Regions from separate parts of the Janthinobacterium sp. UMAB-60 genome, predicted to be linked through region 1. Evidence: predicted binding sites of a transcription regulator. Region 1 holds the regulator's gene; each other region holds the start of a gene.
The links. Region 1 encodes LexA, which represses DNA repair genes until DNA is damaged. Its sites were predicted from a motif close to ACTGTATNNNNATACAGT; they were not measured.

Region 1 (9,838 bases):
CAATGGCCTGGACCAGTCCGAGGAAATCATCGACGCGCCCCTGCCGCCTGCGGCCAAACCCACGCCGGCACCAGCAGCGGCACCGGCCCCCGTGCTGGCCGCCGTCCAGCCTGCGCCGGTCAAGCCGGCCTATGTGGAACCGAAACCCGAGCCCAAGCCTGAGCCCAAGCCTGTCAAGGTGGAGCCGAAGCCTGAGCCGAAACATGAAGCCAAGCCGGAACCGAAGCACGAGGTCAAGGTGGAATCGAAGCCTGAACCCAAGCATGAGGTAAAACCGGAAGCCAAGCCTGAACCGAAGCCTGCCAAGCCGGCGCAATCGGCCGACGATGCCGCGCGCGCCATGGCGATTCTGGAAGGCAAGCCACTCGATAAGCCGCAAGAGAAAGCGCAAGAGAAAGCGCAAGACAAGGCACACGACGCCGGCAGCGGCAAGTTCGTGGTGCAGGTGGCGGCTCTGGCGACGCAGGACAAGGTCGATGAATTGCAGGACAAGCTGCGCGAAGCGGGCATCAAGTCCTATACGCAGAAAGTCTCCAGCCCGTCGGGCGAGCGCATCCGCGTGCGCGTGGGCCCGTTCGGCAGTCGCGAAGACGCCGAAAAGACCCGCGCCAAGCTGCAAAAGCTGGGCCTGGGCGGCAGCCTGGTGCCGGCTTGATGTTGCAAGGCTGAACGGGCGTGACGATCTTCGATTACCTGGTGCTGTTCGTGCTGGTGACGTCCGTGCTGATCAGCATGATGCGTGGCCTGGTCAAGGAAATACTGTCATTGGTCAGCTGGATCGTGGCTTTCGTCATCGCCAACGCGTATGGCGCCACTCTGGCGAAATTCCTGCCGGAAGCCGTGCCGGGCGAAGCCGTCCGCCTGTTGCTGGCCTTCGTGGTGCTGTTCATCGGCGTGCGCATTTTGATGGGATTGCTGTCCATGACGGTCGACGCACTGGTCAAGGTGACGGGCCTGAGCCTGGCCGACCGCACCTTGGGCAGCCTGTTCGGCGTGGCGCGGGGGCTGGTGATCGTGCTGACCGCCGTCATCTTGTGCGGCATGACGTCCATACCGCAGCAGCCATTCTGGAAAAACGCGCTGCTCAGTCCGTTCGCGGAGCAGGGCGCGCGCGCCATCAAGCCTTATCTGCCTGCCGCTTACGCGCAGCATGTGAAATTTTGAATTTTTTTAAAATCAGTAGCACAGTTTAGGAGCACACCATGTGTGGCATCGTCGGCGTCGTTTCCCATCAACCTGTCAATCAATTGCTCTATGATGCATTGTTGCTCTTGCAACATCGCGGTCAGGACGCGGCAGGGATTGCGACCAATCACAGCAGTATGTTTTCCATGCACAAAGCCAATGGCCTCGTGCGTGACGTCTTCCGTACGCGCAACATGCGTTCGCTGCAAGGCACGACGGGCATCGGCCATTGCCGCTATCCGACGGCCGGTTCGTCGAGCGAAGAGGAAGCACAACCGTTTTATGTGAATGCGCCGTTCGGCATTACCCTGGCGCACAATGGCAACCTGACCAACTGGGAACAGTTGAAGCAGGAAATGTTCAAAAATGACCGCCGCCACATCAATACCGATTCCGATTCGGAAGTGCTGCTCAATGTGCTGGCGCATGAAATCCAGGAAGCGACGACGGGCCTGAATCTGGACCCGGAAGCCATCTTCAAGGCCATCACCGTGCTGAATCGCCGCGTCAAGGGCGGCTACGCCGCCGTGGCGCAAATCGCCGGCGTGGGCTTGCTGGCCTTCCGCGACCCGCACGGCATCCGTCCGTTGTGCCTGGGCATCAATGAAACGGAGCAAGGCCCCGAATACCTGATCGCCTCCGAATCCGTGGCCCTGGAAGGCATGGGCTTCCGCTTCGTGCGCGACATCGGTCCCGGCGAAGCCGTCTTCATCGATGCCGACAAGAAATTGCACAGCGCCCAGTGCGCCGACAACGCCAGCCTGAATCCGTGCGTGTTCGAATTCGTCTACCTGGCCCGTCCCGACTCCGTCATCGACGGCGCCTCCGTGTACGCCACGCGCCTGAAAATGGGCGAATACCTGGCTGAAAAGATCCGTGCCGAATTGCCGGACGTGCATATCGACGTGGTCATGCCGATTCCCGATTCCTCGCGTCCTGCCGCCATCCAGCTGGCACTGGCGCTGAACCTGGAATACCGCGAAGGCTTCATCAAGAACCGCTACATCGGCCGCACCTTCATCATGCCGGGCCAGGCGGCGCGCAAGAAATCCGTGCGCCAGAAGCTCAACGCGATTCCGTCCGAATTCAAGGATAAAGTGGTGTTGCTGGTCGACGATTCCATCGTGCGCGGCACGACCAGCCGTGAAATCGTGCAGATGGCACGCGAAGCGGGCGCGACGAAAGTCATCTTCGCCTCGGCCGCGCCACCGGTGATTTACCCGAACGTGTACGGCATCGACATGCCGACGCGCGATGAGCTGATCGCCTATGGCCGCACGACGGAAGAAGTGTGCCGTGAAATCACGGCCGACTATCTGGTGTACCAGGATATCGGCGCGTTGAAGCAGGCGATCGCCGACGTCAATCCTGCCCTGGTCAATTTCGAGGCGTCGTGCTTCGATGGCGTGTACGTGACGGGCGACGTGTCGCAGGAATATCTGGACCGCCTGGAATATGCGCGCCACCATCCGAAGGCGGCAGCGCCCGAAGATACGCCACGTTCCCAGCTGAACCTGAACCTGGCGACGACAGAAGCATAAGTAACCTGCCCGGCCGATGCCGGGCTTTTTTTCGGGGTCAGACCTTCAGGGGAATGCGCGCCAGTGGTGCGCATTCCGATCCCGCAGGGACTGACCCCAGCATTTGCCTTGGGGTTAAGCGGCAAATCGAATATCCGGAACTTCCACCATGACCACCAAAAAAAACTACGGCTTTACCACCACCATCCTGCATAACGACCGCCGCAAGGGTATCGAGCATGGCTCGCTGCACAAGCCTGTGCACACCTCCGTCGCGTTCGGCTACAGCGACGCACGCCAGCTCGCTTCCGTGTTCCAGGGCAAGGAGCCGGGCTTTCGCTATGGCCGCCAGGGCAATCCCACCGTGTCCGCGCTGGAAGACAAGGTCAACCAGATGGAAGACGGCGTGGCGACCCTGTGCTTCGCCACCGGCATGGGCGCCATCGGCGCCGTGGTGCAGTCGCTGCTGCGCGCGGGCGACCATGTCGTGTCGTCGGCCTTTTTGTTTGGCAACACCAACAGCCTGTGGCAAACGGTGACGGGGCAGGGCATCGCCGTCTCCTTCGTCGACGCCACCGAGGTGGCCAATGTGGCGGCCGCCATCACGCCGGCCACGCGCATCGTGTTTGTTGAGACCATCGCCAATCCGCGCACGCAGATCGCCGACCTGAAAAAGATCGGTGACTTGTGCCGCGAGAAGGGCATCCTGTACATCGTCGACAACACCATGACGACGCCTTACCTGTTCCGCCCGAAAGCGGTGGGCGCGGGGCTGGTGGTCAATGCGCTGACGAAATCCATCGGCGGCCACGGCAATGCGCTGGGGGGCAGCTTGACGGACACGGGCGTGTTCGACTGGACGCGCTACCCGAACATTTTCGACAATTATAAAAAAGCGGCGCCAGCCCAGTGGGGCATCGCGCAAATCCGCGCCAAGGCCTTGCGCGATTTCGGCGCATCGCTGGGGCCGGAAGCGGCGCACCATATCGCCGTCGGCGCGGAAACCATGGCCTTGCGCATGGACCGTACCTGCTCGAACGCCCTGGCGCTGGCCAGCATGCTTGCCGCCGACCCGCGCGTCGCGGCCGTGCATTACCCGGGCTTGCCCTCGCACCCGCAGCACGCGCTGGCGACGGACTTGTTCCGCAGCTATGGCTCGCTGTTCAGCTTTGAATTAAAAGAGGGCATCGATTGCTTCGATTTCCTCAATCGCCTCAATCTTGCTATTCCAGCGAGCAACCTCGGTGATACGCGCACCCTGGTCATTCCTGTCGCCCACACGATCTTTTATGAGATGGGTGCCGAGCGCCGTGCCAGCATGGGCATTGCCGAGTCACTGATCCGCGTGTCGGTTGGTATCGAGGACGAGGTTGATTTGCTCGAGGATTTTAGCAACGCGCTGGAGGCATAAAACGCCAGGGCAATAAAAAAGGGCCGCAACAGTCATGCTGTTGCGGCCCTTTTTACCTGCGGTGGTTTAATGCCAGCTGCGCATCAAGCCTACCGCTAAACCTTCCAGAGCAAACTCATCTTCCGGCGACACGGTGATGACCTTGAAGTCGGGGTTTTCCGGCAGCAGTTCGATGACGGAACCCGTCTTCTTGTAGCGCTTGACGGTGACTTCGTCGCCGATGCGGGCGACGACGATCTGGCCGTTCTTGGCGCTGTCGACCTTCTTCACGGCCAATAAGTCGCCATCCATGATGCCGGCGTCGCGCATGGACCAGCCGCGCACCTTCAGCAGGAAGTCGGGCTTGGCCGAGAACAGGGCCGGGTCGACGTTGTAGCTTGCCTCCAGGTTTTCCTGTGCCAGGATGGGCGAGCCTGCCGCCACCCGGCCGATCAGGGGCAGCGACATCAGCAGTGCCGCCGGCACTTTCGATGCCTGCGCTTCGGCCGCCGCGCCGATCAGGCGGATGCCGCGCGAGGTACCGGGCGAAATCTCGATCGCGCCCTTGCGGGCCAGGGCCTGCAAATGCTCTTCGGCCGCATTGGCCGATTTGAAACCCAGTTCATTGGCGATTTCGGCACGGGTGGGAGGAAAACCCGTGTTTTCAATCGCGTCCTTGATCAGGTTCAGGATTTGTTCTTGTCGTGCTGTCAGCTTGATCATGAGCGGTGGGTGCATACTAAAATGCTGTCTATATGAACAGTCTGTATTTTTGTACAGTATCGCCCACTATGCAAGGGGATTTCCGTCATTTGCGCGAATTTCGTGCGAAATACCGGAATGGGCAGGAAAAAACGCCTGACCTGCCCCGTGCGCGGGCCGCTTGTTGAAGGAATGATTGAAACGTTTGCAAAAGGCGGTTATAATCTTCGGCTGACCTTCCCACACCCGTCTTGACGCCGGGGTGGGCGATTATCAATCCGACCTGAAGGAGTTTGCATGCGTCATTATGAAATAGTCTTTATCGTCCATCCGGACCAAAGCGAGCAAGTGCCCGCGATGATCGAACGCTACAAAGCCAGCGTAACCACCCGCGGCGGTTCGGTTCACCGCGTGGAAGATTGGGGCCGCCGTCAAATGGCTTACTCGATCCAAAAGCTGCCTAAAGCACACTACATCTGCCTGAACATCGAATGCGACAACGAGACCCTGGTCGAGTTGGAAACAGCATTCAAATTCAATGATGCCGTGTTGCGTCACCTGACCGTTAAAATGAAGAAAGCTGAAACAGCTCCTTCGCCGATGATGAAATCGGTACAACGCGAAGACGCGGCCAAAAGCCACCGCACCGAAGCACCAGCAGCCGCTCCAGTCGCAGCCGCAGCTTAATTCTTGACCAGGATCGTGCGCTGAACCAGCTACAAGTTACCGCCATCATTGCCGAGCGCGAAATATTGCGCTATACCCCGGCAGGGCTGCCGATTGTGAATGCAGTATTGCAACACAGTTCGCAGCAGATGGAAGCAGGGATTGCCCGTTTGACCGAGTTTGATGTTGCCGCGCTAGCCGCTGGCGAAATCTCAGGCCGGTTCAGCCAGGCAAGCTTGGGTGGGGTGTATCAGTTCACGGGTTTCCTGGCCAGGAAGAGCCGCAACAGCAAGAGTTTGGTGTTTCACATCATTGATTTTAGTGCAGTCAATTCTGACTAGCGCATTTTAGATACAGGAGCCTGACATGGCATTCGGTAAAAAGTTCGACAAAAATAAGCTCAAGCTTAAAGAAAAACGCAAACAGCAAAACCCTTTGTTCAAACGCAAGAAGTTCTGCCGCTTCACTGCAGCTCACGTTGAGCAAGTCGACTACAAAGACGTCGACACGCTGAAAGACTTCGTCCAGGAAAACGGCAAGATCATGCCAGCACGCCTGACCGGTACCAAAGCGCACTACCAGCGCCAAGTCGACACCGCAATCAAGCGCGCTCGCTTCCTCGCGCTGCTGCCATACACCGATCTGCACCACGCTTAATCGGTCAGATATTCCTGGAGAAGAACTATGCAAATCATTCTGTTAGAAAAAGTTGTTAACGTCGGTAACCTCGGCGAAGTCGTCAAAGTCAAAGACGGTTACGCACGTAACTTCCTGATCCCGCAACGCCTGGCACGTCGTGCCACGGCAACCGCTGTGGCTGAATTCGAAGTCAAGCGCGCCGAACTGGAAAAAGCTGCTGCCGCCAAACTGGCCGCATCGCAAGCCCAGGGCGAAAAACTGAGCGGCCTGACCGTTCAAGTTGCTCAAAAAGCTGGTGTTGATGGCCGTCTGTTCGGTTCCGTCACCAACTTCGACATCGCTGAAGCGCTGACCAAGCAAGGTTTTGCTGTTGAAAAAGCACAAATCCGCATGCCTACCGGCCCGCTGAAGATCGTTGGCGAGCACAACGTTTCGGTTGCTCTGCACACCGACGTGGTTGTGGAAGTTGTTATCGCTGTCGTACCAGACGCGAACGCGTAATCGTCTGCGGGCCTGGCCCGCAAGCATTGCCGCACTATGAAAAGCCGGGTTCGCCCGGCTTTTTTGTGGCCTTTTTTTCGCTCAATTTCAGCCCTTTATTTTTGCCAGCACGCCGAAGCGGGTATAATTCGCGCCATGAACGCCCCCTCTGATCCGCAACTGGATTCCCTCCGTATTCCGCCGCATTCGATCGAAGCAGAACAATCCGTTATCGGTGGTCTGTTGCGCGACAATGCAGCGTATGACCGCATCGCCGACTTCATGCATGCGGAGGATTTCTATCGCTATGACCATCGCATCATCTTCGAGCAAATCGTCAAGATGATTAACGGCTCCAGGCCCGCCGATGTCATTACTGTTTTTGAAACCCTGACCCAGCTCGGCAAGGCCGATGATGTGGGCGGACTCGCTTACCTGAACGCCATGGCGCAAAACACGCCATCGGCCGCGAACATCCGGCGTTATGCCGAGATCGTGCGCGACCGCGGCGTGCTGCGCAAACTCATCACCGTCGCCGACGATATCTCCGGCACGGCCTTCAGCCCGCAAGGCAAGGAAGTCAAGCAGATGCTTGACGAGGCCGAATCGAAGATTTTCGCCATCGCCGAAGAAGGCGCGCGCGGCGCCCAGGGCTGGACCGCCATCCAGCCCCTGCTGACGCAGGTGGTCGAGCGTATCGACGAGCTGTACAGCCGCGACAACCAGAGTGAAATCACGGGCGTGCCCACTGGTTTCATTGACCTCGACCGCATGACCTCCGGTCTGCAGCCGGGCGACCTGGTGATCGTGGCGGGCCGTCCTTCGATGGGCAAGACGGCGTTTTCCGTCAACATCGGCGAAAACGTGGCCATCGACAGCGGCTTGCCCGTGGCCGTGTTCTCGATGGAGATGGGCGGCGCCCAGCTGGCCATGCGTATGCTCGGTTCCGTCGGCCAGCTCGACCAGCACCGTCTGCGCACGGGCCGCCTGAACGACGAAGACTGGCCACGCCTGACGAATGCGATTCAAAAGATGAACGACGCGCAGTTGTACATCGATGAAACGCCGGCCTTGAATTCGATCGAATTGCGCGCCCGCTCGCGCCGTTTGTCGCGTCAATGCGGCAAGCTGGGCCTGATCATCGTCGATTACTTGCAACTGATGTCGGCCAATAGCCCGGGCGACAACCGCGCCACGGAGATTTCCGAGATTTCGCGGGGCTTGAAAGGCCTGGCGAAAGAACTCGGTTGCCCCGTGATTGCGTTGTCGCAGCTGAACCGCTCGCTGGAACAGCGCCCGAACAAGCGTCCCGTGATGTCGGACTTGCGCGAATCGGGCGCTATTGAGCAGGATGCCGACGTGATCCTGTTCATTTACCGTGACGAGGTGTATAACCCCGACTCGCCAGACAAGGGAACGGCCGAAATCATCATCGGTAAACAACGTAACGGTCCGATCGGCAGCATCCGCCTCACCTTCATGGGGCAGTACACCAAATTTGGCAATTACAGTGGTGGCCTGGCGCTTTACCAAGGCGACTAAGACTCAGCAGCACTGATATTCCATTGGCCGCCCCCTCATACGGGGCGGCTTTCTGTAGTAAATAACACGACTCAATGCTTAACGGAGAATGACATGTTTGGACGCTTGATGCCCACTGAGGGCAAGTTTTTTGAATTGTTTAACCAGCACGCGGAACTGTGCGTCAAGGGCGCTAAAGAAATGCTCGGCCTGATGACCAATTTCGATGACCTGGAAAACCGCGTGCATGCGATCGAAAGCATCGAGAAACAGGCGGACAAAGTCACCTACGCCACCGTGGAAATGCTGCACAAGACCTTCATCACGCCGATCGACCGCGACGACATCCATCAGCTGATCACGCGCCAGGACGACATCCTCGACCTGCTGGAAGATGCGGCGCAAACCGTTTCGCTGTACGACCTGAAAGCCGTCACGCCGGAAGCCAAGCGCCTGGCCGAACTGGTGCTGGCCTGTACCGAAAAGGTGCGCGACGCCGTCGCCATGCTGCACAACATGGACAACTCGCGCAAGATCGTCGCCATCTGCGAAGAGATCGACCGCCTGGAATCGGACGCCGATCACGTGATGCGCGCCGCCATGTCCAAACTGTTCCGCGACGAACCGGACGTGCGCAACCTGATCAAGCTGAAAGCGATCTACGAAATTCTGGAAACCGTGACCGACCGTTGCGAAGATGTGTCCAATATTATCGAAGGCATCATCGTCGAAAACGCGTAAGCGTTGGGCCTGTCCTGAACCAGAATCAGAAAAGAAACTACAATGACCATACAAATCAGCATCTACGTGCTAGGCCTGTTGATCGCCCTCGCGCTGCTGTTTGACTTCATGAACGGCTTCCACGATGCCGCCAACGCGATCGCCACGGTGGTCTCGACGGGCGTATTGAAACCGCAGACCGCGGTTGCCATGGCCGCCACGTTCAACTTCGTCGCCATCTTCGTGTTCCACCAGCTGACCGTGGCCGCCACCGTGGGAAAAGGAACCATTGACCCGACGGTGATCGACCAGTACGTGATCTTCGGCGCGCTGATGGGCGCCATCTTCTGGAATTTGTTTACCTGGTACTACGGCATTCCATCGTCGTCCTCGCACGCCCTGATCGGCGGCCTGGTGGGCGCCGCCGTCGCCAAGTCGGGCACGGGCGCGCTGGTCGCGGCCGGCCTGTGGAAAACCGTCGCCTTCATCGTCATCGCACCCGTGCTGGGCTTTGTGTTCGGCTCCATCATGATGCTGCTGGTGTCGTGGATCTTCGTGCGCTCCACGCCGCGCAAGGTCGATAAATGGTTCCGCCGTTTGCAACTGGCATCGGCGGCCGCCTACAGCCTGGGCCACGGCGGCAATGATGCGCAAAAGACCATCGGCATCATCTGGATGCTGCTGATCGCCGCCGGCTACTCGAACGTGGCCGACGAGATGCCGCCGCTGTGGGTCATCATCTCGTGCTACACGGCGATCAGCTTCGGTACGCTGTTCGGCGGCTGGCGCATCGTCAAGACCATGGGCCAGAAGATCACCAAGTTGAAACCCGTCGGCGGCTTCTGCGCCGAAACGGGCGGCGCCATCACCCTGTTCGTCTCGACGGCGCTGGGCATTCCCGTGTCGACCACGCACACCATCACGGGCGCCATCGTCGGCGTCGGCTCGGCACAAAAAATGTCGGCCGTGCGCTGGGGTGTCGCGGGTAACATCGTCTGGGCCTGGATCTTTACGA
Region 2 (9,838 bases), on a different contig from region 1:
AAAGAAGCTGCGCTGGCCGCTCATGTTTGCTCCTCGGCATGAAAATCCCGGTCCAGGCGTCGCATGCGCCAGGCATAGAAGGCGATGATGGCCAGATACACCAGCGAGGCGCCCTGGGCCGCCATATAGAAGGGCAGCGGCCAGCCGAACAGGTTCAGGTGCAACAGTTCGCGGGCATAAAACACGGTCAGGAAGCCCGTCAGCAGCCAGATCAGCAGCAGGATGGCCGTCAGGCGCCGCGTCTTGTGCCAGTGCACGTCGAGGCGCGCCTGCAGCTCGGGGCCGGGCGTGCGCGCCGGCCGCAGCGGCGCCGCGGGAAGGCTGGGCTTATCCATACGTGATGTCATCCTCTTCTGGCGCGTCCGGCAACAACAGGGCGATGCTCAGGCGCAGCAGGGTGCCCGGCAGCTTCGGCGACTGCGCGCGCGGATTGTTAAAAATATCGACTTCGGCGCCATGCTGCTGGGCAATCTCGCGCACGATGGCCAGGCCCAGACCGCTGCCATCGACATTGCTGCCGAGAATGCGGTAAAAACGTTCGAACACGTGCGCCCGCTCGGCCTGCGGTATGCCGGGGCCCGTATCTTCCACTTCCAGGATGGCCAGTTCCAGGGTGCTGCGCACGCGCACCGTGACGCTGCCGCCGGCCGGCGTGTAGCGCAGGGCATTGTCGATCAGATTACTCAGCAGTTCACGCAGCATCATGGCATTGCCGGAAATCATGATCGAATACGCGGGCTGCTCGAAGCCCAGGTCGATATGCTGGGCAAACGACGCTTGCACCCAGTCCTGCACCACGCCGCGCGCCAGTTCGCTCAGCTCGATCGGCTCGAACGCCGTGCCCGCCTGCGGCTGGTTTTCCGCGCGCGCCAGGGCCAGCAGCTGGTTGACCAGGCGCGTGGCCGCTTCCGAACTTTTCGCCAGTTGCAGCAGCGAGCGGTGAATCTCGTCGTGGTCGGTCTGGCGCAGGGCCAGCTCGGATTGCATGCGCATGCCGGCCAGCGGCGTTTTCATCTGGTGCGCCGCATCGGCGATGAAGCGTTTCTGCATGTCGATCGACAGCGATAGCCGCGCCAGCATCTCGTTGAGCGAACCGACCAGTGGCGTGATTTCCTCGGGCACCTGGCCCGATTCGATGGGGCTCAAATCGTCGGGCGGTCGCGCGCGTATGCGCTCCTGCAATTGTGCCAGCGGCGACAGGCCGCGCGCCAGGGCAAACCAGACCAGGGCCAGGATCACGGGCAGGATGATGAACTGCGGCAAGATCACGCCCTTGATGATTTCATTGGCCAGCTGGGCGCGCTTTTCCAGCGTCTCGGCCACTTGCACCAGCGTGCGGCGCGGTTCGTCGTCGCTGCCGGACGGCATGTCGAGATAGGTAAACGCCACGCGCACGGGCGTGCCGTGGATGGTGTCGTTGCGAAACAGCACCATGCCGCTGCGGTATTTGTCGGGCTCTTGCGGCGGCGGCAAGTCGCGGTCGCCGTCGAGGTATTCGCCGCGCCCGCCCACCACCAGGTAATACAGGGTGTCGACATCGTCGCCGCGCAGAAAGTCGCGGCCGCTGCTGTTCTTGTCCGGCACGCGGCGCAGCAGCGTGCCGTCAGCTTGCTTGACCTGTTGCGTCAGCACCGTCACGCTGTCTTCCAGCGCATGGTCGAACGGTTGATTGGCGATGCCCTTGGCCACCAGGTAGGTGATGGCGATGCTCATCGGCCACAGCAGCAGCAAGGGCGCCAGCATCCAGTCGAGGATTTCGCCAAACAGCGAATGCTCGATGGTGTCATCCTGCTCGGTGGTGGGCGGCTCGAACCAGTCGTCGTCGTCCACCTCGTCCGCTGGCGCTTCGCGCGCCTTCACTTGCTGGCGGGTCCGCTGGCCGGGACTGCCGCCTCGCCCGCTTCGGCGTTCAGGCGCGCCGCTTCCGAGTATTTTTCCAGGCAATAGCCGAGGCCGCGCACGGTGGCGATGCGCACGCCGCCCACCTCGATCTTCTTGCGCAGGCGGTGCACATACACCTCGATGGCGTTGTTCGACACTTCTTCGCCCCATTCGCACAGGTGGTCGACCAGCTGCTCTTTCGAGACGAGGCGGCCGGTGCGGCCCAGCAGGATTTCCAGCAAGCCCAGTTCGCGCGCCGACAGGTCGAGCATCTGGTCGTTGATGTAGGCGCTGCGCCCCACCTGGTCGTAGCTGAGGGGGCCGTGCTTGATGACGGTGGCGCCGCCGCCGGCGCCGCGGCGCGTCAGGGCGCGCACTCTTGCCTCCAGTTCCGACAGGGCGAACGGCTTGGCCATATAATCATCGGCACCGAGGTCGAGGCCATTCACGCGTTGTTCGATGGAATCGGCGGCCGTCAGGATCAACACCGGCAGCAGCGAGGCGCGCGCGCGCAGGCGGCGCAGCACCTCCAGGCCGGACATCTTCGGCAGGCCCAGGTCGAGGATCAGCAGATCGAATTCCTGGGTGGACAGGGCCGTATCGGCCTCCTGGCCGGTCTTGACGTAGTCGATTGCATAACCGGACTGGCGCAGCGAGCGGGTCAGGCCATCGGCCAGCACGCTGTCATCTTCGGCAAGTAAAATACGCATGGTGCACTTCCTATGCTTGCAACATCAGGACATCTGAAGTGTGTATTGTGTTTCATTTTCCGCAAGGTGGATAGTTTTTGTGAAAAACCAGGCTTGTATTGATCTGTTTCAAAACAAATCCACGTTCCGCTTGCATTGATCACTGTTTTTTTATACAGTACTGTCTGTGTAAAGAATTTAACCCACTGGCGCTATCGCAGGCTGCCGGATTCCACTGAGTCCGCAACTGTAGAACGGCTGAAAGAACATATGGACGATAAAAAAGCTGTAGTACCCGCATCGGAAAAAGCCAAGGCGCTCGCCGCCGCACTGGCGCAGATCGAGAAGCAGTTTGGCAAAGGTTCGGTCATGCGCATGGATGCCAGCGCGGTGATCGAAGAAGTGCAAGTCGTGTCGACCGGTTCGCTCGGCCTCGATATCGCGCTGGGCGTGGGCGGCTTGCCGCGCGGCCGCGTGGTGGAAATCTACGGTCCTGAATCGTCGGGTAAAACCACGCTGACCCTGCAGACCATTGCTGAAATGCAAAAATTGGGCGGCACGTGCGCCTTTATCGATGCCGAGCACGCGCTCGACGTCGGCTACGCGCAAAAACTGGGCGTGAACCTGCACGAATTGCTGATCTCGCAACCGGACACGGGCGAGCAGGCGCTGGAAATCTGCGACGCCCTCGTGCGTTCGGGCAGCGTCGACCTGGTCGTCATCGATTCCGTGGCCGCACTGACGCCACGCGCCGAGATCGAAGGCGACATGGGCGATTCCCTGCCAGGCTTGCAAGCGCGCCTGATGTCGCAAGCCCTGCGTAAATTGACCGGTTCCATCAACCGCACGAATACCCTGGTTATCTTCATCAACCAGATCCGCATGAAGATCGGCGTGATGTTCGGCAGTCCTGAAACCACCACCGGCGGCAATGCGCTGAAATTCTACGCTTCCGTGCGTCTGGACATCCGCCGCACCGGCTCGATCAAGTCCGGCGATGAAGTGATCGGCAACGAAACCAAGGTCAAGGTCGTCAAGAACAAGATCGCGCCACCGTTCAAGGAAGCGCACTTCGACATCCTGTACGGCGCCGGCACCTCGCGCGAAGGCGAAATCCTGGACCTGGGCTCGGATGCCAAGATCGTCGAAAAATCCGGTTCGTGGTACAGCTACAACGGCGAACGCATCGGTCAGGGCAAGGACAACGCCCGCGCCTTCCTGCAAGAGCGTCCGGCGCTGGCCCGCGAGATCGAAAACAAGGTCCGCGCTTCGCTGGGCGTGCGTGAACTGCCGCCGCTGGCTGCTGAAAAGCCGGAAAAAGCCGATAAAGCCGATAAAGCCGCCGACAAGGCTGCCAAGGCGGAAGCCAAGCCAGAGTAGGTCGGATTAGCGCGGCAAAGCCGCGCGTAATCCGACAACACCACAGACGCCAACAATGTTGTCGGATTACGGCCCAAGGGGCCTAATCCGACCTACGCATGGTTTGCCGCAAGGTAGGACCATGATCGCCGTCCCGCGCTGTTGCGCCGGGCGGCGATTGTGTTTGGGTGCTGTGATCGTGGAATGAAAGACAAGGTGGGTGTATGGCTGCAGTACAACTAAGCCTGAAGGGCAGGGCGCTACGCTTTCTGTCGATGCGCGAGCATAGCCGCATGGAATTGCGGCGCAAGCTGCAGCGGCATGCGCAGGAAGGCGATGATGTGGAAGCCTTGCTCGACAGCCTGGAGCAGGCCAACTGGCTGTCGCAGGAGCGCTTTTCCGAGTCGCTGATCCACCGCCGCTCGGCGCGTTTCGGCAATAGCCGCATCATGGCGGAATTGCAAAGCCATGGAGTCAAAGGCGAGGCGCTGCAGGAACTCAAGGCGGGCCTGGCCGAAGGCGAGACCGCGCGCGCCTGCGAAGTGTGGCGCCGCAAATTCGGTGCAGTGGCGCAGGATGCAGAACAGCGCAACAAGCAGGTGCGCTTCCTGATGCAGCGCGGCTTTTCGCAGCGCGCCGTGCAGGTGGCCTTGAAAGGCCTGGAGCCCGAAGACGAGTAATATTTGTTAACTTGACAGCAAGGATCAGTTATTCTGCCCAATTGCTGCTGCGCATGTTGCGTCCCAGCTTTTTTACTTGATATACGGGACACCTGATGAGCAATTGGCATGCCGGCTACACGGCCGAAACCGCATACACCTACGGCTATTACACGGAATTGAACCCCTTGCGCATACAGTTGTTGCTGCTGAGCTGGGGCATACAGCCGCCGAAGGTCAGCACCGCATGCGAACTCGGGTTTGGTCAGGGCATGACCGTCAATATCCATGCCGCGGCGTCCCGCACACGCTGGTATGGCACCGATTTCAATCCGGCCCAGACCGCCTTTGCGCAGGAACTGGCCGAGGTCTCCGGCAATGGCGCCGTGCTGTCGGAGCAAGCGTTCCAGGATTTTTGCGCCCGCACCGACCTGCCTGACTTCGATTTCATCGCCCTGCACGGTATCTGGAGCTGGATCTCGCCGGAAAACCAGGCGCATATCGCCGATTTCCTGGCGCGCAAGCTCAAGCCGGGTGGCGTGCTGTACATCAGTTACAACACGCAGGCGGGCTGGGCTGCGATGGCGCCGATCCGCGACCTGATGGAGCAGCACAGCCGCGTGCTGAGCGCGCCGGGGCAGGATTCGCTGACGCGCGTGGGCAGCGCGCTCTCCTTCGTCAACCGCCTGATGGAGACCAAGCCGCGCTATCTGCTGGCCAATCCCAGCATCGCCCTGCGGCTGCAACAGATTAGTGAGCAGGATCCGAACTACCTGTCCCACGAGTACTTCAATCATTACTGGCAACCGGTATCGTTTTCGGCCATCAAGCCGGTGCTGGCCGCGGCCAAGCTCGAGTTTGCCGGTTCGGCCGCCTACCCCGATCATGTTGCCCCGCTCAATTTCTCGCCCGAACACCTGGCTTTCCTGGCGCAGATTCCGGATGCCACGTTCCGCGAGAACACCGCCGATTTCATGCTGAACCGGCAGTTTCGCCAGGATTACTGGGTCAAGGGCAGCCGCAAGCTGAGCGCCCATGAACAGGCTGCCGCCCTGCGCGCCATACGCATCCTGCTGGTGGCGCCGGTCGAGCAGATCGCCATGAAGGTGACGGGCGCCTTGGGCGAGGCCGATCTGGACCCGGCCGTGTATGGCCCCCTGCTGGAACTGCTCGGTGACTGCAAGCCCCATACCATAGCCGAACTGCAACAGCGTTTGCTGGCCGACCTGGGCAGCCTGCTGCAGATGTTGCTGGTGCTGGCACATAAAGCCTGCATCTCGCCAGTGCAGGATGACGCGGCGATCGCACTGGCGCGGCCGGCTACGGCCAGGCTGAACCGGCATCTGCTGGAAAAGGCCCTGGGCCGCACCGACCTGGCCGCGTTGGCCAGTCCGGTGACGGGCGGCGGCGTGGGTGTGTTGCATCTGCAACAGTTGTTCCTGCTGGCCAGACTGGAAGGGCATCAGGAGGCCGACACCTGGGCGGCATTTGCCTGGCAGGCTTTCCGCGCACTGCAGCAAACCATGGTGCGCAATGGCACGGTGCTGACGACGGAAGAAGACAACCTGGCTGAACTGGCCGTGCAGGCGGAAAGCTTCCGCGTCACCGTGCTGCCCATCCTGCAGGCACTGGGCGTGGCCGATTGAGGCTGATGCCGACGCCTCTCGTGTCATGGCAATGACAGTGATTTTTATGATATCAATCATTTGTTTTGTGAATGACTTCATGAAAATCACTGTTTTCTATTTATAATTTGAAATGTTTTTAACGAAGCAATGAAAAATTATGTTGCGGCGCAACCTGCGTCCAATGTGCTACACTTTTAGGGTTTTTGCGGCGCCGCAGGTGCGGTTGCTGTTCGTAGAAGCTGCGAACAGAGTGCTTTAGGCACATGGCTGCTTACTAAATTTTGGCCGCGCAAGCGGCATCGGTCTTATGCCCCTGTCAACTCCCGTATCCCGGCGCGCCCTACGGCACTCCCGCGTTATCGACGTCCAAGCGTATATGCGCGACGACGGCCTGTGGGATATCGACGCCCGTATCACCGATATCAAAAGCTATGACGCGACCCTGGCCTCCGGCCCCCGTCCCGCCGGCACTCCCCTGCATGACCTCCATTTACGCATTACCGTCGATCGCGAACTGACCATCGTCGAGGCCGAAGCCGCCTCCGATGCCGTGCCCTATCCCGGTTTTTGCGATACCATCGGCCCCGCTTACAGGGCGCTGATCGGTTTGAATTTATTGAAGAATTTCCGCCGCGACTTGAAACAGCGCCTGGCGGGAATCGCCGGCTGTACCCATTTGACCGAACTGGCGCAAGTCTTGCCGACTGCGACGGTTCAGGCATTTGCCGGTGATGTCTGGTCGACCCGCGACGGTGAGAATGCTGATTTGTCGCATGAAAAGCCGTTTCAACTCGACAAGTGTCACGCCCTGCGCACCGATGGCGGGGCAGTTGCACAGTATTACCCGCGCTGGGTAGCCAAAGCGTGACCCCGGCGCTGTATTTCCTGTTTTTTTGCACCACTAACCGTATTTTTACAAATCAGTATCAGAAGGGAAGCCAGCATGAAAATCCATGAGTATCAAGCCAAAGAAATCCTCCGGCAGTATGGAGTGACGGTACCACGCGGCATTCCGTGCATGTCCGTCGACGAAGCCGTCAAGGCTGCGGAAACCCTGGGCGGCCCGGTATGGGTCGTCAAGGCGCAGATCCACGCAGGTGGCCGCGGCAAGGGCGGCGGCGTGAAAGTGGCAAAATCGATCGAACAGGTCAAAGAATACGCTGACCAGATCATGGGCATGCAGCTGATCACGCACCAGACCAGCGCCGAAGGCCAGAAAGTCAACCGCCTGCTGGTGGAAGAAGGCGCCGACATCAAACAGGAACTGTACGTTTCGCTGGTCACCGACCGCGTCACCCAGAAAATCGTCCTGATGGCTTCGTCCGAAGGCGGCATGGACATCGAAGAAGTGGCCGAGAGCCACCCTGAGAAGATCCACCACGTCACCATCGAGCCTAGCGTTGGCCTGACCGATGCCCAGGCAGACGACATCGCGACCAAAATCGGCGTGCCTGCCGGTTCCATCGTCGACGCCCGCGTCAACCTGCAAGGCCTGTACAAAGCGTACTGGGAAACCGACTGCTCGCTGGCCGAAATCAATCCGCTGATCGTCACCGGCAGCGGCAAAGTCATCGCCCTGGACGCCAAGTTCAACTTTGACCCGAACGCCCTGTTCCGTCATCCGGAAATCGTCGCCCTGCGCGATCTGGACGAAGAAGATCCAGCTGAAATCGAAGCGTCGAAATTCGACCTGGCCTACATTTCGCTCGACGGCAACATCGGTTGCCTGGTGAACGGCGCCGGCCTGGCCATGGCCACCATGGACACGATCAAACTGTTCGGCGGCGAGCCAGCCAACTTCCTGGACGTCGGCGGCGGCGCGACGGCAGAAAAAGTGACCGAAGCGTTCAAGATCATGCTGAAAAACCCAGGCCTGAAAGCCATCCTGGTGAACATTTTCGGCGGCATCATGCGTTGCGACGTGATCGCCGAAGGCGTCATCGCCGCGGTGAAAGCCGTCTCGCTGAACGTACCGCTGGTGGTGCGCATGAAGGGCACCAACGAAGATCTGGGCAAAAAGATGCTGGCCGATTCCGGTCTGCCTATCATCGCAGCCGACACCATGGAAGATGCAGCCAAGAGCGTCGTTGCCGCTGCTGCCGGTCAAGCTTAATTAAGGAATCAACATGTCCATTCTGATCAATAAAGATACCAAAGTCGTAACCCAAGGGATCACCGGCAAGACCGGCCAGTTCCACACCCGCGGTTGCCGCGACTACGCGAACGGCAAAGCTGCCTTCGTGGCAGGCGTGAACCCGAAGAAAGCCGGCGAAGACTTCGAAGGCATTCCTATTTTCGCTAGCGTCACCGAAGCGAAAAAAGAAACCGGCGCCAACGTTTCCGTGATCTACGTGCCGCCAGCAGGCGCGGCAGCGGCGATCTGGGAAGCTGTCGAAGCTGAAATGGATCTGGCCATTTGCATCACCGAAGGCATTCCTGTCCGTGACATGATGGCCTTGAAAGACCGTATGGCCAAGTCGGGCAGCAAAACCTTGCTGCTGGGCCCTAACTGCCCAGGCTTGATCACGCCAGACGAAATCAAGATCGGCATCATGCCAGGTCACATCCATAAAAAAGGCCGCATCGGCGTGGTATCGCGTTCGGGTACCCTGACCTATGAAGCAGTGGGTCAGCTGACCGCACTGGGCCTGGGCCAATCGTCGGCAGTCGGCATCGGCGGCGACCCGATCAACGGTCTGAAGCACATCGACATCATGAAGATGTTCAATGATGATCCAGATACCGACGCGGTCATCATGATCGGCGAAATCGGCGGTCCGGACGAAGCCAACGCGGCGTATTGGATCAAAGACAACATGAAAAAACCGGTCGTCGGCTTCATCGCTGGCGTGACGGCTCCTCCAGGCAAGCGCATGGGCCACGCCGGCGCGCTGATCTCGGGCGGTGCCGATACGGCACAAGCCAAGCTGGAAATCATGGAAGCTTGCGGCATCACCGTGACCAAAAACCCGTCGGAAATGGCGCGTCTGCTGAAAGCCATGCTGTAATTCCAGCCTGGTTCACGCAATGCAAAAAAGGAGCTTCGGCTCCTTTTTTTGTCCTTTGCATCCCCCTTCCTGCCAACCGCTCGCCCTATCCCGCGACACCTCGTTACCGTCTACGTGCCCGCTCGCGTGGGCCATGACAGGCATGTGACATTACCAACTTGTAACACCGTTCGGTGCACCGCGCGCCTATGATTCGGCCTGTCAGCTTCACCTTCGCGCGCCGCGTGCGTGCCTACTTTCTACATCGGAAAACTACCCTATGGATGCCATGAAACCGGGCGTGGCCGCGCTATGCCTGTTGCTGTTGTGCGCCTGTGCCGAGGCGCCCAAGGTGGACTGGCGGCAGGGCGCAAAGCGCGCCTGGGTCGTCGCTGCGTACGCACCCGGACGCACCGCCGATTTGCCAGCCTGTCTGGCGCGCTTGTCCGACGCCGAATTGGCGAGCCGCCATTTTGTCGAGTTGCGCTACCACCATGTGCGCGTCATGCGCACGGCGGTAGCCGAGGTGCCGCCGGAGATCGACGCCAGGCCTGGCGTGCAGGTCGAGTTGTGGCCAGAGGATTGCGGGAGAGGTCATTTGTCGCGCATGTCCAGATTATTGCCCGCTGACAGCG
Region 3 (9,838 bases), on a different contig from region 1:
ACTTTCGGCGTTTCATACGCCACGTGGTCGAGCAGGGTCACTTCCTTGTAAGCGGAAAAATTCTGGATCATGCCTTCGCCCATGAAGACGACGGACAGGGCCAGCGACAGCGGCAGCAGGATGTACAGCGTGGAACGCACCAGGTCGACCCAGAAATTGCCGATCGACTTGCCCGAGCGCGAGGCGAAACCACGCACCAGCGCGAAGATCACGGCGATGCCGGTGGCCGCCGAAAAGAAGTTCTGGCATGCCATGCCCAGCATCTGGGTCAGGTAGCTCATGGTCTGCTCGCCGCCGTAGCCCTGCCAGTTCGTATTGGCGACGAAGCTGACGGTGGTATTGAACGAGGAATCGGGGCTGACGGCGCCCAGGCCCTGTGGATTGAGGGGCAAGAAGCCCTGCAGGCGCTGCAGGCCGTACACGAAAACGGCGCCCACCGTGTTGAACACGATCAGGGCGATGGCATAGCTTTTCCAGCCCATGGCCTTGTCGGCGGGCAGGCCCGACCAGCGGTACAGCAGGTTTTCCAGCTTTTGCAGCCAGCCCAGGCCGCGCACGGGGCCGTCGCCGGCCACCCTGGCCATATACAGGCCCAGCGGATAGCCGGCGGCCAGCAGTACGGCCAGGAAGGCCACCAGCAGCAATATCGATTGCGTCGTCATCACAGTTCCTCCGCCTTCAGCAGCGCCACCAGCAGGTACACGAGCAGGCCAGCCGAGACCACGGCGCCCAGCACATAAAACGCGTTCATTTGACGCTCCCTAATTTGTCGCAGGCGACGGCAAATCCGGCCGCCACGACGAAAAAAACGGCAATCAAGCCGAGATACACGATATCCATTCCCACCCTCATTCAGGTTTGTTTTGATAGTGAGCAGATTAGCCAAAAGGGTCTAAAAAATTCGTAAAGACTGGGGAGGTGCTTGTAAACAAGATGTAAAAACGGCGGCTTTACCGCATAAAATCGTCCACAATGGGCGCCAAACCACGCGCACGGCGCACTGTTGTTGCCCTGGAGTAGCGCTATTGCTCGCTGGACAAGATAGAATGCGCGAGCGTCCGCACAAGGACGCCAAGCCTGCCGCACTGCCCTCTGCCAGTGACGCTGGACGGAATATACTGTATATTCATACAGTTATCGCCGCCGTTGTCACTGCGCCCCGCAGTGCCCCGGCCTGGCGTTCCAACCACTGTCTTTACTTAGCTTGAACACGTATGGCCACTAAAAAACCAGCATCCGACTACAGCGAATCATCCATCCGTGTCCTGAAAGGACTGGAACCCGTCAAGCAGCGCCCGGGGATGTACACCCGCACTGAAAATCCGCTGCACATCATTCAGGAAGTGATCGACAATGCCTCCGATGAGGCGCTGGGCGGTCATTGCACGCATATCGCCGTCACGCAAAATACGGATGGCAGCATCACCGTCGAAGACAATGGCCGCGGCATTCCCGTCGGCATCCACCCGGAAGAAGGCGTACCGACGGTGGAGATCGTGTTTACAAGGCTGCACGCGGGCGGCAAGTTCGACAAGGGTTCGGGCGGCGCCTACGCGTTCTCGGGCGGCCTGCATGGCGTCGGCGTGTCCGTCACCAATGCGCTGTCGACGCGCCTGGAAATCACCGTCTGGCGCAAGGAAAGCGACGGCAACGGCTTGCATCACATGGTGTTTGCGAATGGCGACGTGATCGAGCCCTTGAATTCCCGCCCCGCCCCGCGCGACGGAAAAAAATCCGGTACGCGCGTCACCGCCTGGCCCGATGCAAAATACTTTGATTCGCCGAACATCTCGCAAACGGAGCTGCAACGGCTGCTGCGCTCGAAAGCCGTGCTGCTGCCGGGCGTCACCGTCACCTTGACCAACGCGAAGACGGGCGATACGCAGACCTGGCAGTACGCGGAAGGCTTGCGCGGCTACCTGACCGAAACGCTGGCGCAGGTATCGAATGGCGAAACCCTGATTCCCCTGTTCGAAGGCGCGCAGTACGCGGGGCCTGACTCGGAAGGCTTTGCCGAAGGCGAAGGCGCGGCCTGGGTGGTGGCGTGGACGGAAGAAGGCGCCATCGTGCGCGAATCGTATGTCAACCTGATTCCCACCTCGAATGGCGGCACGCACGAATCGGGTTTGCGCGACGGCCTGTTCGGCGCCGTGAAAAACTTCGTCGAAATGCACTCGCTGCTGCCCAAAGGCGTCAAATTGCTGCCGGAAGACGTGTTTGCGCGCGCTTCCTTCGTGCTGTCGGCCAAGGTGCTGGACCCGCAATTCCAGGGCCAGATCAAGGAACGCCTGAACTCGCGCGACGCCGTGCGCCTGGTCTCGACCTTCACCAAGCCGCCGCTGGAACTGTGGCTGAACCAGCACGTCGACTATGGCAAGAAGCTGGCCGATCTGGTGATCAAGCAGGCGCAGTCGCGCCAGCGCTCGCTGCAAAAAGTGGAAAAGAAAAAATCCTCGGGCGTGGCCGTGTTACCCGGCAAACTGACCGACTGCGAATCGTCGGACATCGCACGCAATGAACTGTTCCTCGTCGAGGGCGACTCGGCGGGCGGTTCGGCCAAGATGGGCCGCGACAAGGAATTCCAGGCGATTTTACCGCTGCGCGGCAAGGTGTTGAACTCGTGGGAGACGGACCGCGACCGCCTGTTCGCGAATAACGAGATCCACGACATCGCGGTGGCCATCGGCGTCGATCCGCACGGCGTGGGCGACTCGCCCGATCTGTCCGGCCTGCGCTACGGCAAGATCTGCATCCTGTCGGATGCGGACGTGGACGGCTCGCACATCCAGGTACTGCTGCTGACCTTGTTCTTCAAGCACTTCCCGGCCCTGATCAACAAGGGCCATATCTGCATCGCCCGCCCGCCCCTGTACCGCGTGGACGCGCCGGCGCGCGGCAAGAAGCCGATGCAGAAAATCTATGCGCTCGACGACGGCGAACTGGTCGCCATCGAGGACAAGCTGCGCAAGGAAGGCGTGAAACAGGGCGCCTGGTCGATCTCGCGCTTCAAGGGCCTGGGCGAGATGAACGCCGAGCAGCTGTGGGAAACGACGATGAACCCGGACACGCGCCGCCTGCTGCCCGTGACTCTGGGCGAAATCGACCACATGACTTCCTCCGCGCGCTTCAACATGTTGATGGGCAAGGGCGAAGCGGCAGGACGCCGCGCCTGGATCGAGGAACACGGCAATGAGGCGGAGGCGGATATCTGATGATCATCGGTATCGACCTGGGCACCACCAACAGCCTGGTCGCCATCTGGCGCGACGGCAAGGCTGCCATCATCCCGAATGCACTGGGCGAGCACCTGACACCGTCGTGCGTCAGCATCGATGACGACGGCAGCGTGCTGGTGGGCCGCGCCGCGCGCGAACGCCTGCAGACGCACCCGCAGCTGACGGCGGCCGTCTTCAAGCGCTACATGGGCAGCGAAAAGAAGATCACCCTCGGCACGCAGCAATTCCGCCCGGAAGAACTGTCGTCGATGGTGCTGCGCGCGCTGAAGGAAGATGCCGAAGCCTTTTTGGGTCACAAGGTCGAGGAAGCCATCATCACCGTGCCCGCGTATTTCAGCGATGCGCAGCGCAAGGCCACGCGCATCGCCGGCCAGCTGGCGGGCCTGCGCGTGGAGCGGCTGCTGAACGAGCCGACGGCCGCCGCGCTGGCCTACGGCATCCGCGACAAGGAACAGGAAAGCAAATTCCTCGTCTTCGACCTGGGCGGCGGCACGTTCGACGTGTCGATCCTGGAGCTGTTCGAAGGCGTGATGGAAGTGCGCGCCTCGGCCGGCGACAATTTTTTGGGCGGCGAAGACTTCGTCACGGTGCTGGTCGACGCCTTTTTGGACGGCAGCGGCTTGCGCGACGCGGCCGGCAGCCGTTTATTCGACCCGCGCCAGCAGCAGTTGCTGCGCGATGAAGCCGAACGCGTCAAGCGCCTGCTGTCGGAGCAGCCATCCGTGCGCATGGCCACGCGCTACCAGGACAAGGAATACAGCTGGGAGATCAGCGAAGACAGACTGGCGCAGTTGTGCGAACCGCTGCTGGCGCGCCTGCGCCTGCCCGTGGAACGGGCGCTGCGCGACGCCACCATTCGCGCCGCGGAACTCGATGAAGTGGTGCTGGCCGGCGGCGCCACGCGCATGCCGCTGGTGCGCAAACTGGTTTCGCGCATGTTCGGCCGCTTCCCCGCCATCCACCTGGACCCGGACGAAGCCGTGGCGCTGGGCGCCGCCGTGCAGGCGGGCCTGAAGATGCGCGACGCGGCCCTCGACGAAGTGGTCATGACGGACGTGGCGCCGTATTCGCTGGGCATTTCGATTTCGCGCCAGGTCGGCGCGAACCAGTATGAGGGCGGGCATTACCTGCCCATCATCGAGCGCAACTCCGTGGTGCCCGTCTCGCGCACGGAAAACATCACCACCATCCACGACAACCAGAAGGAAATCAACGTGGCGATCTTCCAGGGCGAGTCGCGCCTGGTGGCCGACAACGTCTTCCTCGGCAAGATCAGCTTCCCGATCCCCGCGAAAAAAGCGGGTGAGATCGGCATCGACGTGCGCTTCACCTACGACGTCAGCGGCGTGCTGGAAGCGGAAGTGACGGTACTGGCCACGCAGGAACGCCACAAGATGATCATCAGCGACAATGCGGGCGTGATGACGCCGGAACAGATCGAGCAGCGCTTTGCGGAACTGGCCGACCTGAAGATCCACCCGCGCGAACAGATGGAAAACCGCACCCTGGTCACGCGCGCCGACCGCCTGTATGAACAGTCGCTGGGCGACGTGCGCCAGTACCTGGCGGCGCACACGGCCAATTTCCAGGCCGCGCTGGAAACGCAGGACCCGAACACCATCCGCAAGGCGCGTCAGGCGCTCGACGAAGTGTTGCGTCAGGTCGAGAGCGAGAGCTTCCTGTAAATGGACGGCGGCATGCACAACGGACAGCGCAGCCTGTGGGCAATCCTGGGCACAGAGCCGACGGGCGACGAACGCGCCCTCAAGCGCGCGTACGCGAAGCGCCTGAAGGTGACGCGTCCCGAAGACGATCCGGCCGCCTTCCAGGAGCTGCGCGAAGCGTATGAGTACGCGCTGCGCCATGCGCACCTGTTTGCCGAGGAACTGCCGGAAGCGCAAACGGCCGAAGCACCAGAAGCGCGGCCCATGGAACCGGCCGACCTGTGGGGCGTCATCGACGAACCCGCACAGGAGCCGTCCGCAGAACTGTGGGGCGTCATAGCCCAGGAGCCCGCAGCGCCGCCGGAACTATGGGGCGTGGTCGCCGTCGATCCCGTCCAGGAAGCGGCCAGCCTGTGGCAGGCATTCCTGGAGCAGTCGCGACGCCGCAACGGGGCCGCCCTGCTGCCCGGCTTCCTCGAGCGCGAAGAATTGCTGAACCTCGACGTGCGCGAGGAATTCGAGCTGTGCGCGCTGCGCTATTGCGCCGGCGCCGGCTATGACCAGTCGCTGCGCCAGGCCCTGTTCGAGCAGCTGGGCTGGGACCGCGATTTTTCCTACCTGGCGCGCAGCCACGCGGATCTGGTGCGCAGCGCCGTGCAGCGCTACCGGGCCGACCGCTCGTTCGCCCATTTCAGCGACAACCGCGACAGCTACCCGGGCCTGGACTGCATCATGTCGCAGCAGGCACCGTCGGCCTATGCGCGCCAGCTGTTCGACCAAAAATTCAACCTGCAGCTGCGCGAACTGCTGCAGACGATACGCTGGCAGCATGCTGAAATGCTGGCGTATAAACTCGATACGGATCTATTCGCGCAATGGGAGCAGGCGATCCTCTCCAAACGCTACTTCAAGCAGACGGCGCTCGCCTCGTTTGGCCTGGGATTCGTACTGCACTTCATGCTCGCGGGTGTGCTCGATGCGGCCGGCTTCAAGCTCGGCGACGCGGCCGCCTATGCCAGCCTGCTGGGATTCCAGGCACTAGCCTTTGCCCTGCTTGCCATGCACGCCCTGCGCTGGCCCGCACCGCTGTTCACGCAGCTGGAGTCGCTGCAGGAAACGCTGCAGGAAACGCTGCAGCGGCGCCTGCCCGTGCTGCAAGCGCGTCCCGGCCTGCTGCACCTGGCCTGGATCGCGCCATATGTGCTGCTGGCCTTGCTTCTATTCCTGCCAGCATGGCATGACAGCGTGCGCCTCATCACCTCGGCCGGTCTGTGCGCGTCGGCTCTGATCGCTTATGCGATGAACCGCCAGCTGATGAATGGCATGCTGATGGTCCTGACGGTGATCGCGTCGCTGTTCGTCGGCATGTTTTTGAGCGGCGCAGGCTCCGCCGCCCTCGCCATCGGCAATAGCGCGCCGCTGATGTTCTGCCTGATCATGCTAGCCCTGCGCACCGCCACCGGCCTGTATGGCGATTGCGGCTTCCCCGAGGCGCTCTTGCCCCGCCTGCGCGCGGCATGGCTGATCGGCTGCGCGGGCTTGCTGTCGCTACTGTATGTGCAGCAGCTGCCGGCCGCCCTCGTCGGCGCCGCGCTGTATGCCTGGTCGTGTGCCGGCTTGCTGTTTTCCCCCACCGATTTCAAATGGAAGACGATCTGGCCGGTGGTGCTGGTGCCGTCCCTCGCCAGCTTCGTGCTGGCCGGCCACGCCCCGTCCATCCGCGCCATGCCGATGATGCATAACAGCGTCGAGCTGGCCGTGGCCGTGCTGTATCTGACCTTGCGCTATATGTATCTGACGTACGGCAAGTCCTTTTCCAAGTCCAGGCTGTCATAATCAGCCCCACGAATTCAACCGCAACCACTTAACACCGAAACAAGCGCCATGTCCACACAAACCAATTTATTTGACGATGCCCAGCCTGAGCCTATCGAGCCGGATGAACCGGTATTCGACGGCGAAGCGCTGACCCTGTCCACCTTTGCCGAGCGCGCCTATCTCGATTACGCCATCTCCGTCGTCAAGGGCCGCGCCCTGCCCGACGTGTGCGACGGCCAGAAGCCCGTGCAGCGCCGCATCCTGTATGCGATGAATGAGCTGGGCTTGAATTCCACGGCGAAGCCGCGCAAATCGGCGGCCGTGGTCGGCGACGTGCTGGGTAAATTGCATCCGCACGGCGACCAGTCCGTGTACGACGCGCTGGTGCGCATGGCGCAGGATTTCTCGCTGCGCTACCCGCTGATCGATGGCCAGGGCAACTTCGGCTCGCGCGACGGCGACGGCGCCGCGGCCATGCGCTACACGGAAGCGCGTCTGACGCCGATCGCCAAGCTGCTGATGGATGAAATCGGCATGGGCACGGTGGATTTCCAGCCCAACTACGACGGTTCGACGGAAGAACCGAAGCTGCTGCCGGCGCGCCTGCCGATGGTGCTGCTGAACGGCGCCTCCGGCATCGCCGTGGGCCTGGCGACGGAAATCCCGTCGCACAATCTGGCGGAGGTGGCGAAAGCGGCTGTCGCCATGATCCGCGATCCGAAGATGACGCACGCCGAGCTGATGGCCATCATTCCCGGCCCCGACTTCCCCGGCGGCGGCCAGATCATCACGCCGCCATCGCAGATCGCCGACATGTATGCGAGCGGCCGTGGCAGCATGAAGGTGCGCGCGCGCTGGAAGATTGAGGAGCTGGCGCGCGGCCAATGGCAAGCCGTCGTGACGGAACTGCCGCCCGGCACCTCCTCGCAAAAGGTGCTGGAAGAAATCGAGGAGCTGACGAATCCGAAGATCAAGCTGGGCAAGAAGGCGCTGTCGCCGGACCAGGTGGCCCTGAAAGCGCTGATCCTCAATTCGCTCGACACCATCCGCGATGAATCGGGCCGCGCCGCGCCCGTGCGCCTGGTGTTCGAGCCGAAATCGAAGAACCAGGACCAGACGGAATTCATGCTGATGCTGCTGGCGCACACCTCGCTGGAATCGTCGACCTCGATCAACCTGGTGATGATAGGCGGCGATGGCCGTCCGCGCCAGAAAGGGCTGGGCGACATCCTGCGCGAGTGGATCGATTTCCGCTTCGAGACCGTCACGCGCCGCACCGGCTACAAACTGGGCAAGGTCAAGGACCGTATCCATATCCTGGAAGGGCGCGAAGCGATCCTGCTCAATATCGACAAGGTGATCCAGATCATCCGCAATTCGGATGAACCGAAGGCGGCCCTGATCGACGCATTCAAGTTGTCCGAGCGCCAGGCCGACGATATCCTGGAAATCCGCTTGCGCCAGCTGGCGCGCCTGGAAACGATCAAGATCCAGCAGGAGCTGGCCGAGCTGCGCAAGGAAGAAAAGTCGCTGCAAGATCTGCTCGACAACCCGGGCTCGATGAAGCGCGCCATCATCCGCGAAATCGAAGCGGACGCCAAGCAGTTCGGCGACGCGCGCCGCACCCTGATCGAGGAAGCGCAAAAAGCCGTGGCCGAACAGAAGGTGGTCGATGAACCGGTCACCGTCATCATTTCCGAAAAAGGCTGGGTGCGCGCGCGCACCGGCATCGGCCACGATGCGGCGCAATTCACCTTCAAGGCGGGCGACACGCTGCATGGCGCCTTCGAATGCCGCACGGTCGATACCTTGCTGGGCTTTGGCAACAACGGCAAGATTTACTCGGTTCCCGTCTCGGCGCTGCCCAACGCGCGCGGCGACGGCGTACCGATCACGACCTTGTGCGACCTGAGCGGCGGCACGCCGGGCAACGCCGTGCGCATCCTGCACTACTTTGCGGGCAATGGCGCCACCAATTTGCTGCTGGCGTCGAGCGCCGGCTACGGTTTCATCGCCAAGGCGGGCGACATGAGCAGCCGCCTGAAAGGCGGCAAGGCCTTCATCACCCTGGACGATGGCGACGTGCCTCTGGCGCCGAAAGTCATCCCCGAGGCGGCCAGCGCCCTGGCCTGCCTGACGGAAGGCGCGCGCCTGCTGGTGTTCGGCCTCGATGAAATGAAAACCCTGACCAAGGGCGGCACCGGCGTCAAGCTGATCGACCTCGATGCCAAGGACAAGCTGCTGGCCGTGCAGCCGATCACCCAGCGCGGCGTGGTGGTCTCGGGCATCGGCCGCGCGTCGAAGCCGCAGGATGCGTCGCTGGGCGCCACGGCCCTGACCGAGCATTTCGGCAAGCGCGCGAAGAAGGGCAAGGCGCTGGCGGCCAAGCTGAAACCGGTGTCCATGGCGGCCATCGGCTGATCGCCATCGATCCATACGAAAAGACAGGTTCGCCTGTCTTTTTTTTCGTCCGTCGCACCTGGCGGCAGGGCAAAATAATTTTACAGATAGGCGCCGTGCTCCCGTTATCCCTGCAGGCATGCCACCGGCATGCCGCACACGGACAGGAGAGCAGGTATGACAAACACCGTTTCAGGCAGGCCGCCATGCAGCGCCTGACCCCGGCCGAGCGGCTGGTGGCGGCCATGGCAGCCGAAGGCTTGCCGTATAAAAGCATCGCCAGGGAATTGGGCAAGTCGCCGGCCACCGTGCGCAACCAGCTGCATGCGATTTACCAGAAACTCGGCGTGGGCAACCGCACGGCGCTCGCCTGCAAACTGCGCGGCCAGCCTTAACGCCGCGCCAGGCGCAGCACGTCGGGCGTGGCTTCGACGATATCGATCACGTCCCGCGCCCCGCTGGCATCACCGAACGCATAGCGGCCCATGCCCAGGGGCACCAGCCGGGTAACGGGACCGGCGCGGGGACGGTCGTCGGGGCCGGGCGCCATGGACGTCAATGTCGCCTCCCCTTGCGCCATGGCGCCGGCGGGCGCGCCGAACTCCAGCACCTTGCGCCCCTTGCGACTGGGAGGAAAGGCGAAGGTGGCCGTGGGCCGGTACACCTCGATACCGTCCGCATCCTCCTCGAAGGAATGCGTCCAGCTACCGCTGGGCAATG

Region 2: the regulator LexA is predicted to act here: its motif matches at 2,733-2,750, upstream of recA (recombinase RecA).
Region 3: the regulator LexA is predicted to act here: its motif matches at 1,118-1,135, upstream of K0F86_RS02105 (DNA topoisomerase IV subunit B).

Annotation. Positions count from the first base shown of each region.
Region 1 covers NZ_LT607484.1:344,768-354,605, reverse strand. The annotation lists gene K0F86_RS07495 (SPOR domain-containing protein) at 1-655, shown strand, start outside; gene K0F86_RS07490 (CvpA family protein) at 676-1,164, shown strand; gene purF (amidophosphoribosyltransferase) at 1,203-2,726, shown strand; gene K0F86_RS07480 (cystathionine gamma-synthase family protein) at 2,875-4,116, shown strand; gene lexA (transcriptional repressor LexA) at 4,183-4,818, opposite strand; gene rpsF (30S ribosomal protein S6) at 5,095-5,484, shown strand; gene priB (primosomal replication protein N) at 5,505-5,804, shown strand; gene rpsR (30S ribosomal protein S18) at 5,830-6,120, shown strand; gene rplI (50S ribosomal protein L9) at 6,148-6,603, shown strand; gene K0F86_RS07450 (replicative DNA helicase) at 6,739-8,124, shown strand; gene K0F86_RS07445 (DUF47 domain-containing protein) at 8,218-8,844, shown strand; gene K0F86_RS07440 (inorganic phosphate transporter) at 8,887-9,838, shown strand, end outside.
Region 2 covers NZ_LT607482.1:258,417-268,254, forward strand. The annotation lists gene K0F86_RS01145 (sodium:solute symporter family protein) at 1-24, opposite strand, end outside; gene K0F86_RS01150 (DUF4212 domain-containing protein) at 21-335, opposite strand; gene K0F86_RS01155 (sensor histidine kinase) at 328-1,860, opposite strand; gene K0F86_RS01160 (response regulator transcription factor) at 1,857-2,591, opposite strand; gene recA (recombinase RecA) at 2,841-3,950, shown strand; gene recX (recombination regulator RecX) at 4,154-4,609, shown strand; gene K0F86_RS01175 (class I SAM-dependent methyltransferase) at 4,705-6,234, shown strand; gene K0F86_RS01180 (DUF2889 domain-containing protein) at 6,524-7,084, shown strand; gene sucC (ADP-forming succinate--CoA ligase subunit beta) at 7,160-8,329, shown strand; gene sucD (succinate--CoA ligase subunit alpha) at 8,343-9,224, shown strand; gene K0F86_RS01195 (hypothetical protein) at 9,493-9,838, shown strand, end outside.
Region 3 covers NZ_LT607482.1:457,729-467,566, reverse strand. The annotation lists gene kdpA (potassium-transporting ATPase subunit KdpA) at 1-662, opposite strand, end outside; gene kdpF (K(+)-transporting ATPase subunit F) at 662-751, opposite strand; gene K0F86_RS02105 (DNA topoisomerase IV subunit B) at 1,215-3,212, shown strand; gene K0F86_RS02100 (molecular chaperone HscC) at 3,212-4,921, shown strand; gene K0F86_RS02095 (J domain-containing protein) at 4,934-6,736, shown strand; gene parC (DNA topoisomerase IV subunit A) at 6,785-9,139, shown strand; gene K0F86_RS02085 (helix-turn-helix transcriptional regulator) at 9,325-9,513, shown strand; gene K0F86_RS02080 (hypothetical protein) at 9,510-9,838, opposite strand, start outside.